Regions from separate parts of the Nonomuraea polychroma genome, predicted to be linked through region 1. Evidence: predicted binding sites of a transcription regulator. Region 1 holds the regulator's gene; the other holds the start of a gene.
The links. The regulator HrcA, encoded in region 1, represses chaperone genes, less so after heat shock. The targets are predictions, from matches to a motif close to TTGGCACTCTCNNNNNGAGAGTGCCAA.

Region 1 (3,407 bases):
AACTTGCCCGGCGGCCGCTCCTCGCCCCGCTGCTTGGCCAGCTCCTTCAGCAGGTCCTCCTGCGCGGTGTCGAGCCGGGTCGGGGTCTCGACGTTGACGTGGATCAGCAGGTCGCCCCTGCCGGACTCGTTGAGCCGCTGCACGCCGCGCCCGAACATGGTGATGACCTGGCCGGACTGGGTGCCCGGGCGGACGTCGATCTCCTCGGAGCCGTCGAGCGTCTCGACCACGAGCACGGTGCCGAGCGCGGCGGCCGTCATCGGGATCTGGACGGTGCAGTGGAGGTCGTCACCGCGCCGTTCGAAGATCTCGTGGGCCCGCTCGACGATCTCCAGGAACAGGTCTCCGGGCGGGCCGCCGCCAGGGCCGACCTCGCCCTCGCCGGCGAGCTGGATGTGGGTGCCGTCCTCCACGCCCGCGGGGATGCGGACCTTGATCGTACGGCGGGTGCGCACCCGGCCGTCGCCGGAGCACTCCTGGCAGGGGTGGCGGATGATGGTGCCGAAGCCGCCGCACTGCGGGCACGGCCGCGAGGTCATGACCTGGCCCAGGAACGAGCGGGTGACCTGGGAGATCTCGCCGCGTCCGTTGCACATGTCGCAGGTGTCGGGGTGCGTGCCCGGCGCGGCGCCGGCCCCGTGGCAGACCTCGCAGAGCACCGCCGTGTCGACGACCAGCTCGCGAGTGGTGCCGAACGCCGTCTCGCGCAGGTCGAGCTCGACGCGGATGGTGGCGTTGCGGCCCCGGCGCGCCCGCGAGCGCGGCCCTCGGGTGCCGGCCGCCGAGCCGAAGAAGGCGTCCATGATGTCGCTGAACGGGAAGCCGGCTCCGAAGCCCGCGGCGCCCGCTCCTGCTCCCGCGCCGGCGAAGGGGTCCCCGCCCAGGTCGTACATCTGGCGCTTGTTCGGGTCCGACAGCACCTCGTAGGCCTGCGTGATCTCCTTGAACCGCTCCTGGGTCTCAGGGTCAGGGTTCACGTCGGGGTGCAGCTCGCGTGCGAGGCGGCGGTATGCCTTCTTGATCTCGTCCTGACTGGCGTCACGGCGCACCCCGAGGGTGGCGTAGTAATCGCTGTTTGCCACTTATCGACCTCTTATGATGCAGCCAGGATCTGGCTGACGTAGCGAGCCACCGCACGCACGGCGCCCATCGTCACGGGATAGTCCATCCTGGTCGGCCCCAGCACGCCGAGCCTGGCCAGTTGGTTGTCGCCAGAACCGTATCCGGTCGCGACGACGGATGTGCCGCGTAGGTAAGGGTTTTCCGAACCGATGCGGACGGTGAGCGCGGAGGGGGTGTCCGAGGACGTCTCGCCGAGCAGCCGCATGAGCACGACCTGCTCCTCCAGCGCCTCCAGCACGTCACGCAGGCCGGTGGAGAAGTCGGCGCCGGCGAGGTTGGCCGCGCCGGCGAACACGATCTTCTCGTCGTGCCGTTCCACCAGGGTCTCGAGCAGCACCGACAAGATTGTCGCCACCGCGGGCCGGTCTTCGACCGGCAGCCGCTCCGGCAGGTCGGCGACCAGCTCGGGCACGTTGCTCAGGCCGCATCCGTCGAGGCAGGCGTTGAGCACCGCACGCAGATGCGCGATGCGGTTGTCCTCCACCACCTCGGGCAGCTCGATCACGCGCTGCTCGACGCGGCCGGTATTGGTGATCAGCACGAGCATGACCCGCCGGTCGTTCAGCGGCACCAGCTCGACGTGCCGGACCGTCGAGCGCGTCAATGTCGGGTATTGCACGACCGCCACCTGCCTGGTCAGCTGCGCGAGCAGCCGCACGGTGCGGGTGACCACGTCATCGAGGTCCACCGCGCCGGCGAGGAAGGTCTCGATCGCCCTGCGCTCGGCTCCCGACAGCGGCTTGATCTGCGAGAGCCGGTCGACGAACAGGCGGTATCCCTTGTCCGTCGGCACGCGTCCCGCGCTGGTGTGCGGCTGTGTGATGTAGCCTTCCTCCTCCAGCGCGGCCATGTCGTTTCTGACCGTCGCCGGGGAGACCTTCAGGTTGTGGCGCTCGGCCAGCGCCTTGGAGCCCACCGGTTCGTTGGTGGACACGTAGTCTTCGACAATGGCGCGGAGCACCGCCAATTTCCGATCGTCGAGCACGTGCTCACCTCCTGCCCTCTTCCTTCAGGAACGACGTGTCTAGCACTCTGTGTTCCCGAGTGCCAAGTGTACGGCTCTCGCCCACAAGGTGCGATAACACCGGCTCCCATCCTGTTGCTAGCGGCTTACAAGCGACAGGGCCCACACTTGCCGACATGTCGGACAATTCGCAACCGCCGTCGTACGGGCCACCTCCAGGACACGACCCCTACCACGGTCAGCCACAACCGCCTCAGCCGGGTTACGGACCTCAGCCCGGCACTCAGCCCGGCTACGGACCGCAACCGGGCTCCCAGCCCGGCTACGGGCCCCAACCGGGCTCCCAGCCAGGATGGGGGCCGCCGCCGCAGTACGGCACCACTCCCCAGTACGGACAGCCACCTCAGTACGGCCAATATGGCCCGGAGGGCCAACAGCCCCAATTCCCCCCGCACATCAATTCCAAAGCCATAAAGCCCAGCCTGTGGTGGCTGGCGGCGGCCTGGGGCGTGGCCGTGGTCTGCGGGATCGTCGGCGTCGTCATCTTCGTCGGCGGGGTGCTCGGCAGCGTGACCGATGCGGCCCCCACCAAGACGTTCTCGCCCGGCGAAAGCATCACGGTGACCGTCGACCCGGCCGACAAGCCGGCCGTCTACGTCGCCACCAACACGCGGATCAACTACGAGTGCGAGATCTCCGGCGGTTCCGGCCAGGCCAGGCTCGCCGAGACCAGCGGCAGCCAGTCGCTCACAGTCGGCAGCGTGACGTGGGAGCAGATCCTCGTGATCAACGCGCCGAGCAAGGGCGACTACCAGCTGACCTGCACCAACCAGGAGACGGCGAACGTCAAGTACGGCGTCGGCAAGCCGGTGACCTCCGCCGCGGGCGGGATCGTCGGCGGGACCGTGGCGCTGTTCCTGATCCCCGGCGCCGGAATCCTCCTCGCGATCGTCGCCACCGTCGTCGTCCTCATGCGCCGTAGCTCTGCGCGCAAGCGCCTTGCGGTCGGCGGGTGATTTGCTACGGTCCCCGTGTGTACGAGGGCGATGTGCTGGCGGGCAATTGGCGGCGGCCGGGCAAGGGCAAGATCCCGAAAGTGCCCGCCGAGCCGGACCTCGTCGTGGAGGACGCCGACAGCGGCTTCTGCGGCGCGGTGGTGGCCTGTGACAAGGAGGCCGTCACGCTGGAGGACCGGTTCGGCAGGCGGCGGTTGTTCCCGCTCGCGCCGGCCGCGTTCCTGCTGGACGGCAAGCCCGTGACCCTCGTACGTCCCACAGCCGCGCCCACCGCGACGCCCAGACGCAGCGCGTCGGGCTCCATC
Region 2 (3,407 bases), about 10 Mb from region 1:
ACGTCCTTCATGCACATGGTGGCGTCGTCGCCGCTCCTGAGCAGCGTGGTCAGCATGTCGAACTCCCACGCCTCCAGCCCGTGCTCGGCCAGGAACTCCTTGACCCCGCGCTCCAGCAGTCGCGACGCCCGCGTCACCCGGCCGATCACGCCCAGGGGGGACACGTCGACGTCGGGCCGGGTGCAGGCCCACTGCTCCAGCATCGTGTCCACCACGTCGTCCATGTCGGTAATCGTACGACATTGAAATGTTCGACGTCGTGCGTTACGTTCTGCATGGAAATGTTCAATGTCGAAATCTTTGGGGTGGGACAATGAAGGTCCTGGTTGCCGGCGGGACGGGTTACATCGGGGCGGCCGTGGTGGAGCGCCTGGTCGAGCGGGGGCATGAGGTGGTCGCGTTCGTGCGGCCGGCGGCCGGCGGAGCCAGGCGGGTGCCTGCCGCGGCCGAGGAGCGCTACGGGGACCTGGCGGACGCCTCGACCCTGCAGGCCGCGATCAGCGCCGACATCGACGCGATCGTGCACGCGGGTCATCTGACCGGCGAATACGGCACCGACCTGGCGACCATCGCGGCCCTGGCCGGGTCGGGCAAGAAGGTCGTCTATGTGAGCGGCGTGTGGGTGCTCGGCGAGACCGACGGCGCGGACGAGGACAGCCCGGCGCGGCCGATTCCGCTGGTGGCGTACCGGCACGAGGTGGAGCGGCTGGTGCTGGACGGTGGCGGCTCCGTGGTGCGGCCCGGCGTCGTGTACGGGCGCGGCGCCGGCATCCCGGCACTCCTGCGCGTCCAGGCCGCCCAGCGCGGGACCGGCGTGTACGTCCACGCCGGTGGCGAGCCGCCGACGTGGACGTTCGTGCACGTGGACGACCTGGCCGAGCTGATCGTGACCGCGGTGGAGAAGGGCGAGGCGGCCGTCTACCACGGCGTCAGCGAGGAGGCCGTGCCCATGACTGCCGTGGCCGAGGCGGCGGCCAGGTCGGCCGGCGTCAAGGAGACGGCCGAGCCGTGGCCGCTCGAGGAGGCCGCGGACGTGCTCGGGGAGGGCTTCGCGCACGCGCTGTCGATCAGCCAGCGGGTCAGCGCCGCCCGCACCCGCGAGGCCCTCGGCTGGAACCCCGCCCGTCCCGGCGTCGTCGCCGATCTCGCGGAGGGTTCGTACGCCGAATAGGGGGCCTTATCGCTCTGAGCAGACGCGTTCGTGTTGACTGTCAAGCCCCTCTTGCATATGTTTCCTGTTGGCACTCTCCCCTTGAGAGTGCCAACGTGCGACGAGGCAGGTCTGACACCCGCGACGGCAGGCCCCGCTGGTCGCCTCTTCTGATCATTCAAATCTGAAGGGGAGGTCCGATCGTGACGACCGCCACTAAGGTTCCCGTTAAGCCGCTCGGCGACCGCATCGTGGTTCAGCCGCTTGAGGCCGAGCAGACGACCGCGTCCGGCCTTGTTATCCCGGACACCGCCAAGGAGAAGCCGCAGGAGGGCAAGGTCCTCGCTGTGGGCCCTGGCAACTGGGACGAGGACGGCGACAAGCGGATTCCGCTCGACGTCTCGGAGGGCGACATCGTCCTCTACAGCAAGTACGGCGGCACCGAGGTCAAGTACGGCGGCGAGGAGTACCTCGTGCTCTCCGCCCGCGACGTTCTCGCGATCATCGAGAAGTAAGCCGGATGTGTCGAGCCCCGGGCGCTCTTCAGGGCGACCGGGGCTTTCGACGCTAGGAGAGGACTTTCAGCAATGGCGAAGATCCTGGAGTTCGACGAGGACGCCCGCCGCGCGCTTGAGCGCGGCGTCAACGCCCTCGCGGACGCCGTGAAGGTAACCCTCGGCCCGCGTGGCCGCAATGTCGTCATCGACAAGAAGTTCGGTGCGCCGACGATCACGAACGACGGTGTGACCATCGCTCGTGAGATCGAGCTGGAGGAGCGCTACGAAAACCTTGGCGCCCAGCTCGCCAAGGAAGTGGCGACCAAGACCAACGACATCGCGGGTGACGGCACCACCACCGCGACCGTCCTGGCCCAGGCCATGGTCCGCGAGGGCCTGCGCAACGTCGCCGCCGGCGCCTCGCCGCTGTCGCTCAAGCGCGGCATCGACAAGGCCGCCAGGGAGATCAGCGACAAGCTGCTCGCCAGCGCGCGGCCGGTCGAGGACAAGAAGGAGATCGCTAACGTCGCCACGATCTCCGCGCAGGACGCGCAGATCGGCGACCTGATCGCCGAGGCGTTCGACAAGGTGGGCAAGGACGGTGTGCTCACCGTCGAAGAGTCCAACGCCATGGGCATGGAGCTCGAGTTCACCGAGGGCATGCAGTTCGACAAGGGCTACCTGTCGGCCTACATGGTGACCGACCCCGAGCGGATGGAGTCCGTCCTGGAGGACGCCTACATCCTGCTCACCCAGAGCAAGATCTCCTCCATCGCGGACTTCCTGCCGCTGCTGGAGAAGGTCGCCCAGACGAAGAAGCCGCTGCTCGTGGTCGCCGAGGACGTCGAGGGCGAGGCCCTGGCCGTCCTGGTCACCAACAAGATCCGCGGCACGTTCACCTCCGTGGGCGTCAAGGCCCCGGGCTTCGGCGACCGCCGCAAGGCGATGCTGCAGGACATGGCCATCCTCACCGGCGGCCAGGTCGTCAGCGAGGAGGTCGGCCTCAAGCTCGAGCACGTCGGTCTCGAGGTGCTCGGCCAGGCCCGCCGCATCGTGGTGACCAAGGACAACACCACGATCGTGGACGGCGCCGGTGACGCGCAGGCCATCGAGGACCGCGTCAAGGAGATCAGGCTCGCCATCGAGCAGTCCGACTCCGACTGGGACCGCGAGAAGCTGCAGGAGCGCCTGGCCAAGCTCGCCGGCGGTGTGTGCGTGCTGCGTGTCGGCGCCGCCACCGAGGTCGAGCTCAAGGAGAAGAAGCACCGCCTCGAGGACGCGATCTCCGCGACGCGCGCCGCGATCGAGGAGGGCATCGTCTCCGGCGGTGGCTCCGCGCTCATCCACGTCTCCAAGGACCTCGACGACCTCGGTCTGTCGGGCGACGAGGCCACGGGTGTCGGCGTGGTCCGCCGCGCGCTGGTCGAGCCGGCCCGCTGGATCGCCGAGAACGCCGGTCTCGAGGGCTACGTGGTCACCCACAAGATTGCCGAGCTGCAGCCTGGTCACGGCCTCAACGCCGCGACCGGCGAATACGGCAACCTGCTCGACCAGGGCGTCATCGACCCGGTGAAGGTCACGCGGTCCGCCGTGCAGAACGCGGCCTCGATCGCGGGCATGCTGCTCACCACCGAGGTGCTCGTGGTGGACAAGCCCGAGGAGGAGGCCCCGGCCGCCGGCCAGGGCCACGGTCACGGCCACGGCCACTGACCCGTTCGTTCGTCGTACGGCCCGCATCCCCTGGGGTGCGGGCCGTACGG

Region 2: groES (co-chaperone GroES) is a predicted target of HrcA. The motif match lies at 1,239-1,265, and genes of this name have one in related genera.

Annotation. Positions count from the first base shown of each region.
Region 1 is NZ_SAUN01000001.1:535,209-538,615, reverse strand. It holds gene dnaJ (molecular chaperone DnaJ) at 1-1,082, opposite strand, end outside; gene hrcA (heat-inducible transcriptional repressor HrcA) at 1,094-2,107, opposite strand; gene EDD27_RS56215 (DUF456 domain-containing protein) at 2,263-3,102, shown strand; gene EDD27_RS02385 (DUF3097 domain-containing protein) at 3,120-3,407, shown strand, end outside.
Region 2 is NZ_SAUN01000001.1:10,550,853-10,554,259, forward strand. It holds gene EDD27_RS49330 (MarR family winged helix-turn-helix transcriptional regulator) at 1-224, opposite strand, end outside; gene EDD27_RS49335 (NAD-dependent epimerase/dehydratase family protein) at 314-1,171, shown strand; gene groES (co-chaperone GroES) at 1,354-1,665, shown strand; gene groL (chaperonin GroEL) at 1,738-3,357, shown strand.